Regions from separate parts of the Streptomyces sp. TM32 genome, predicted to be linked through region 2. Evidence: predicted binding sites of a transcription regulator. Region 2 holds the regulator's gene; the other holds the start of a gene.
The links. Region 2 encodes HrcA, which represses chaperone genes, less so after heat shock. Its sites were predicted from a motif close to TTNGCACTCNGNNNNNCNGAGTGCNAA; they were not measured.

Region 1 (3,719 bases), on a different contig from region 2:
ACGGGGACCACGACCTTCCGGTTCCGCGACGGAAAGATCCAGGAAGGCTGGTGGCACTACGACGTCGTGGGCCTGATGCGGCAACTGGGGGTGTTCTGACCGGGCCGTCAAGGATCACGCACGAAGGCCCCTGTCCCGCTGCTGACGAGCGGGACAGGGGCCTTTGCGCCGACCGTGCGGCGATGGCTGTGCGTCAGTGCGCGTGACCGTGGCCGTGCCCGGCCTCGGCCGGCTCGTCCTCGGCGGGCTTCTCGACGACCAGGGTCTCGGTCGTCAGCAGCAGCGAGGCGATCGACGCGGCGTTCTCCAGGGCGGAGCGGGTGACCTTGACCGGGTCGATGACGCCGGCCTTGACCAGGTCGCCGTACTCGCCGGTGGCGGCGTTGAAGCCCTGGCCCTTGTCCTGCTCGGCGACCTTGGCGGTGATCACGTAGCCCTCCAGGCCCGCGTTCTCCGCGATCCAGCGCAGCGGCTCGACGACGGCGCGGCGGACGACGGCGACACCGGTGGCCTCGTCGCCCTCCTTGCCGAGGGAGCCCTCCAGCACCTTGGCGGCGTGGACCAGAGCGGAGCCACCACCGGAGACGATGCCCTCCTCGACCGCGGCGCGGGTCGCGGAGATGGCGTCCTCCAGACGGTGCTTCTTCTCCTTGAGCTCGACCTCGGTGGCCGCACCCACGCGGATGACGCAGACGCCACCGGCGAGCTTGGCGAGGCGCTCCTGGAGCTTCTCGCGGTCCCAGTCCGAGTCGGTGGTCTCGATCTCGGCCTTGATCTGGGCGACGCGTCCGGTGACGTCGTCGGCCTTGCCGCCACCGTCGACGATGGTGGTGTCGTCCTTGGTGACGGTCACCCGGCGGGCGGTGCCGAGCACGTCCAGACCGGCCTGGTCGAGCTTGAGGCCGACCTCCTCGGCGATGACGGTCGCACCGGTGAGGGTGGCGATGTCGCCGAGCATGGCCTTGCGGCGGTCACCGAAGCCGGGGGCCTTGACGGCCACGGCGTTGAAGGTGCCACGGATCTTGTTCACGACCAGGGTCGACAGGGCCTCGCCCTCGACGTCCTCGGCGATGATCAGCAGCGGCTTGGAGGCACCGGCCTGGATGACCTTCTCCAGCAGCGGCAGCAGGTCCTGGATCGAGGAGATCTTGCCCTGGTGGATCAGGATGTACGGGTCCTCGAGGACGGCCTCCATACGCTCCTGGTCGGTGACCATGTAGGGCGAGAGGTAGCCCTTGTCGAAGGCCATGCCCTCGGTGAAGTCGAGCTCCAGACCGAAGGTGTTGGACTCCTCGACGGTGATGACACCGTCCTTGCCGACCTTGTCCATCGCCTCGGCGATCAGCTCGCCGACCTGCTTGTCCTGGGCGGACAGGCCGGCCACGGCGGCGATGTCGGACTTGTCGTCGATCGGGCGGGCGGTCGCGAGGAGCTCGTCGGACACGGCCTTGACGGCGGCGTCGATGCCCTTCTTGAGCGCGGCCGGGGAGGCACCCGCGGCGACGTTGCGCAGGCCCTCGCGGACCAGCGCCTGGGCCAGCACGGTGGCGGTGGTGGTGCCGTCACCCGCGATGTCGTTGGTCTTGGTCGCCACCTCCTTGACGAGCTGGGCGCCAAGGTTCTCGTACGGGTCGTCGACCTCGACCTCACGGGCGATGGTGACACCGTCGTTGGTGATCGTCGGGGCGCCGAACTTCTTGTCGATGACGACGTTGCGGCCCTTGGGGCCGATCGTCACCTTGACGGTGTCGGCAAGCTTGTTGACGCCGCGCTCAAGGGCGCGACGGGCGTCCTCGTCGAACTTCAGGATCTTCGCCATGGGTTGCTTCAAGTCCTCTCATTGCGATCCTCGGCCACGCAGTGGGGACCGCTGTCGCTCAAACGAACTGCGCCCCTGCCCCGGGTTGTTTAGACGCGGGAACCAGGGGCGCAGATCACGGCAAAACCGGTGACTTACTTCTCGACGATCGCGAGCACGTCGCGAGCCGAGAGCACGAGGTAGTCCTCGTTGTTGTACTTCACCTCGGTGCCGCCGTACTTGCTGTAGAGCACGACATCGCCGACGTTCACGTCGAGCTCGATGCGCTTGCCGTCCTCGACACGGCCCGGGCCCACGGCCAGGACGACGCCCTCCTGGGGCTTCTCCTTGGCGGTGTCCGGAATGACCAGGCCCGAGGCCGTGGTCTGCTCGGCGTCGAGCGGCTGGACCACAATGCGGTCCTCAAGCGGCTTGATGGCAACCTTGGAGCTGGTGGTCGTCACGATCCGACCTCCCCCTTCGGAGATCTCACGGGGTTAACTGTCTGAGGTGGCGACCAGGTGGATCCGTCGTCGCGGGTGCCGGACCTGCCCGTCGCTGTATGTCTGGCACTCCCCACTGGAGAGTGCCAACGCCGAGACTATGACGCGGTTAGCACTCGGTCAAGCGGAGTGCCAGCGCGGCGGGGGGAGGGTTCCACCGTCCTGGGTTGACCCGCCGTACGGCGGCGCGCCCCGGGGCCACCCCCCGACCCCAACCACGACCCTCCGGGCCGGAATCCGGGCAGGTTTCCAGGCAGGCTTCCGGGCAGGTCTGCGGGACGACCTCCGGACGGTTTCTACTAAATCGGACACACCTTCCCTTCCCTCGCAACCACGTCACGGGCTGCCCCGTCTACCTCTTTGCTGCCGAACCGACGAACCGGGCGCGCGCCCGGACGGCCGGCGGCGTCGACGACCGATGGCGGAGGACTCGCGTGCGTGGACTGACCAGCGTTCCCCGGGCTGCCAGGGAGCGGGAGAGCGATGCCGAACGCACCATGACGTTCGCCGCCCTCGCGCAGGCACCGGACCGCCGGCGGACCGAGGCGTGGCTGCTCGCCGTCGTCGTCCTGATCGCGGACTTCGGCTACGCCTACACCGGTCTGTCGATGACCGGCCGGCTGCCCAGCGGGCTGACCGGCTTCGCCGTCAGCATGTTGTTCGTGGCGCTGGTGCCGCATCTGGTGCTGCGCCGCTTCGCACCCCGCGCCGATCCGCTGATCCTGCCGCTGGCGACGCTGTTGACCGGCATAGGCCTGGTGCTGCTGCACCGCCTGGACGTCACCTACGCGCAAACGCCCCGGCTGAAGATCGCCGAGGCGGCGAGCGGCCAGCTGGTCTGGACGGTGATCGGGGTCGCCGTGTGCATCGGCATCCTGCTGGTGCTGCGCGACCACCGCATTCTGCAGCGCTACATCTATCTGACGATGGTGGTCGCGCTGGTGTTACTGATGGCGCCGGCCTTCTTCGGCGCGGACATGTACGGCGCCAAGCGCTGGATCCTGCTCGGGCCGCTGTCGCTGCAGCCCGGCGAGTTCGTGAAGATCATGATCTCGGTGTTCTTCGCGGGCTATCTCACCGTCAACCGCGACGCCCTGGCGTTGGCCGGGCGGCGGGTGCTGGGCGTCCAGCTGCCCCCGGGGAGGCAGCTCGCGCCGATCTTCACGATCTGGGTGATCAGCCTGCTGGTGCTGGTCTTCGAACGGGACCTGGGCACCTCGTTGATCTTCTTCGGGGTCTTCGTGATCATGCTCTACATGGCGACCGAGCGCACCAGTTGGGTGCTCTGCGGGCTGGCCATGGCCGTGGTCGGGGCCACCGTGGTCGGCTCGACGGAACCGCACGTCAAGGGCCGGATCATGGCCTGGCTGCACCCGATGGACATCTTCCTGCCACAGGCGCAGCGGCCGCCGGGACTG
Region 2 (3,719 bases):
CTGTGGCGGCTTGCCGGGGCACGCCGCCGCACCCCGGCCCACCTGGGCTATCGCCCGTTGAAGGCGTCTTTCAGGCGCGAGAACAGCCCCTGCTGTCCGGGCTGGAACTGCCCCGTGGGCCGCTCCTCACCGCGGAGCTTGGCCAGCCGCCGGAGCACCTCTTCCTGCTCGGGGTCGAGCTTGGACGGCGTCTGCACCTCGACATGGACGATGAGGTCACCGCGGCCGCCACCGCGCAGATGCGTCACCCCGCGCTGGTGCAGCGGGATGGACTGGCCGGACTGGGTGCCGGGCCGGACGTCGATCTCCTCGACCCCGTCCAGCGTCTCCAGCGGGCACTTGGTGCCCAGCGCCGCCGCCGTCATCGGGATGGTGACCGTGCAGTGCAGATCGTCGCCGCGCCGCTGGAAGACCGCGTGCGGCAGCTCGTGGATCTCCACGTAGAGGTCGCCGGCGGGGCCACCGCCGGGGCCGACCTCGCCCTCCCCCGCGAGCTGGATGCGGGTGCCGTTGTCGACACCCGCGGGGATCTTGACGGTCAGGGTGCGGCGGGAGCGGATCCGTCCGTCGCCGGCGCACTCGGGGCACGGCGTCGGTACGACCGTGCCGAAGCCCTGGCACTGCGGGCACGGCCGGGACGTCATGACCTGGCCGAGGAAGGACCGGGTGACCTGCGAGACCTCACCGCGGCCGCGGCACATGTCGCAGGTCTGCGCCGAGGTGCCGGGCGCCGCGCCCTCGCCGGTGCACGTCGTACAGACGATGGCGGTGTCGACCTGGATGTCCTTGGTCGTGCCGAAGGCCGCTTCGTTCAGCTCGACATCGAGGCGGATCATGGCGTCCTGACCCCGGCGGGTGCGCGAGCGCGGGCCGCGCTGCGACGCGGTGCCGAAGAACGCGTCCATGATGTCGGAGAAGTTGCCGAAGCCCGCGCCGAATCCGCCCGCGCCCTGGCCGCCGGCCTGCTGCGAGAGGGGGTCGCCGCCGAGGTCGTAGACCTGCTTCTTCTGCGGATCCGACAGGACCTCGTAAGCGGCGTTGATCTCCTTGAACCGCTCTTGGGTCTTGGGGTCCGGATTCACGTCCGGGTGCAGCTCGCGCGCCAGCCGACGGAAGGCCTTCTTGATCTGGTCCTGCGAGGCGTCGCGGCCGACGCCGAGGACCGAGTAGTAATCCGTGGCCACTTACGACTCCGCGAGGATTTGTCCGACGTAACGTGCCACTGCGCGTACCGCTCCCATCGTTCCGGGGTAGTCCATGCGGGTCGGTCCGACCACGCCGAGTTTGGCGACTGCCTCGTCGCCCGAACCGTAGCCGACCGCGACGACCGATGTGGACGTCAGGCCTTCATGGGCATTCTCATGCCCGATACGTACGGTCATGCCCGAGTCCTTGGCCTCCCCGAGCAGCTTGAGCAGCACCACATGCTCCTCAAGGGCCTCCAGCACCGGCCGGATGGTCAGTGGAAAGTCGTGCCCGAAGCGCGTGAGATTGGCGGTACCGCCGATCACGAGTCGCTCTTCGGTCTCCTCCACCAAAGTCTCCAGCAACACCGACAGCACTGTCGAGACCGTGCCGCGGTCGTCCTGCTCGAAGGACTCCGGAAGATCCTGCACCAACTGCGGCACATCCGCGAACCTGCGGCCCACGACCCGGCTGTTGAGCCGTGCCCGCAGGTCCGCCAGGGACGTCTCGCCGAACGGCGCCTGGCAGTCGATCAGTCGCTGCTCGACCCGCCCGGTGTCCGTGATCAGTACGAGCATCAGGCGGGCCGGGGCCAGCGCCAGCAGCTCGACGTGCCGGACCGTGGAGCGGGTCAGGGAGGGATACTGGACGACCGCGACCTGCCGGGTCAGCTGCGCCAGCAGCCGGACCGTGCGGCCGACCACGTCATCGAGGTCGACGGCGCCGTCGAGGAAATTCTGGATCGCCCGCCGCTCCGGGCTGGACAGCGGCTTGACGCCGGCCAGCTTGTCGACGAACAGCCGGTAGCCCTTGTCGGTCGGGATCCGCCCGGCACTGGTGTGCGGCTGGGCGATGAACCCCTCGTCCTCCAGGGCTGCCATGTCGTTGCGGATCGTCGCCGGGGAGACCCCCAGCTGGTGGCGCTCGGTGAGTGCCTTGGAGCCGACCGGCTCCTCCGTCCCGACATAGTCCTGGACGATGGCGCGCAGCACTTCGAGCCTGCGTTCACTGAGCATTCCGCGCACCTCCAGTCCGGCCGTCCCGGCGTCTCGTTCCTCCTGGCACTCACACGGGCAGAGTGCCAGGCCCTGAGCCAGTGTACGGCCGAGTAGCACAGCCACGGCAAGGGCGGCCGCGCGGAGCACCCGCCCGATGACCGTGTTCGGGCGATCTGCCGGGCAACGCTATCGCGAGGGCGCTAGCGTCTCGGTATGCACACTGCTTGGGAAGAGGCCGGCTGGGAACGGCTTGGTGACGGTGTCGCCAGGCGCCGGATGCCGAGGTGGGACGAGACGATCGGGGTGATCGCGGGGACCACCGGCGTCATGATCGTCGACACCGGTGCGACCCTTCGCGACGGCGCGGAGCTGCGCCGGACGATCCGCGGCGTACTGGGCCGCGACGTGACGCATGTCGCGCTGACCCACCCCCATTTCGATCATGTGCTGGGCACCGCCGCCTTCGCGGGCGTCGAGGTGTTCGGCGCGGCCGGCCTCGGCGACCTCCTGCGGCGCGGCAAGGACGAGCTGCGGCACGACGCGGTACGGCACGGCGTCGACCGGGACGCCGCCGCGGAGGCCGCCGACCTGCTGGTCGCCCCGCACCACCACGTCCACGGCCAGCTGACCGTCGAACTCGGCGACCGTCAGGTGCTGCTCGCCAACGTCGGCCCCGGGCACACCGCCCACGATCTCGCGGTCCTCGTACCGGGCCGGCAGGGCGCACCCGAGATCGTCTTCTGCGGCGATCTGGTCGAGGAGTCCGGTGAGCCCCAGGCGGGCCCGGACGCGCTGCCGCAGCAGTGGCCCGGCGCGCTGGACCGGCTGCTGGCCCTCGGCGGCGAGGACGCGGACTACGTCCCCGGCCACGGCGCCGTGGTGGACGCCGCCTTCGTCCACGCCCAACGGGACGCGCTGGCGGCCCGCTTCGGCGTCGCCCCCGCCCCCTGACCCCTGCCGGGCCGCCCGTCTGCCCGGCTGCCCATCCCTCTCCTGCGAACAGAACAGGCCCCATGCAGAGCAAGCGCTACAGCCCCGACCTGACCCCGCCCTGGAAGAAGCAGCGGCCGGCCCCCGAGGTACCGGCCGACCCCGATCTGGTCGTCGAGGAGGTGACCACGGGGTTCTGCGGCGCGGTGATCCGCTGCGAGAAGACGGCCGAGGGCCCGACGGTCACCCTGGAGGACCGCTTCGGCAAGCACCGTGTCTTTCCGATGACCCCGCGCGGCTTCCTCCTGGAGGGCAAGGTCGTCACCCTCGTACGCCCCCAGGGCCGCCCGGCGCCGAGCGCTCCGGCGCGTACGGCGTCCGGCTCACTCGCCGTCCCCGGCGCACGGGCCCGCGTCGCGCGCGCCGGGCGCATTTATGTGGAGGGCCGGCACGACGCCGAACTGGTCGAGCGGGTGTGGGGCGACGATCTGCGCATCGAGGGCGTCGTCGTGGAGTACCTGGAGGGCATCGACGATCTCCCGGCGATCGTCCGCGGCTTCTCCCCCGGCCCCGACGCGCGGCTGGGCGTGCTCGTGGACCACCTCG

Region 1: groES (co-chaperone GroES) is a predicted target of HrcA. The motif match lies at 2,411-2,437, and genes of this name have one in related genera.

Annotation. Positions count from the first base shown of each region.
Region 1 covers NZ_SDIG01000008.1:80,146-83,864, reverse strand. Annotated here, with positions in the region: gene EST92_RS03795 (ester cyclase) at 1-99, shown strand, start outside; gene groL (chaperonin GroEL) at 194-1,819, opposite strand; gene groES (co-chaperone GroES) at 1,954-2,262, opposite strand; gene EST92_RS03780 (FtsW/RodA/SpoVE family cell cycle protein) at 2,799-3,719, shown strand, end outside.
Region 2 covers NZ_SDIG01000082.1:18,698-22,416, reverse strand. Annotated here, with positions in the region: gene dnaJ (molecular chaperone DnaJ) at 48-1,184, opposite strand; gene hrcA (heat-inducible transcriptional repressor HrcA) at 1,185-2,201, opposite strand; gene EST92_RS18840 (MBL fold metallo-hydrolase) at 2,397-3,134, shown strand; gene EST92_RS18835 (DUF3097 domain-containing protein) at 3,197-3,719, shown strand, end outside.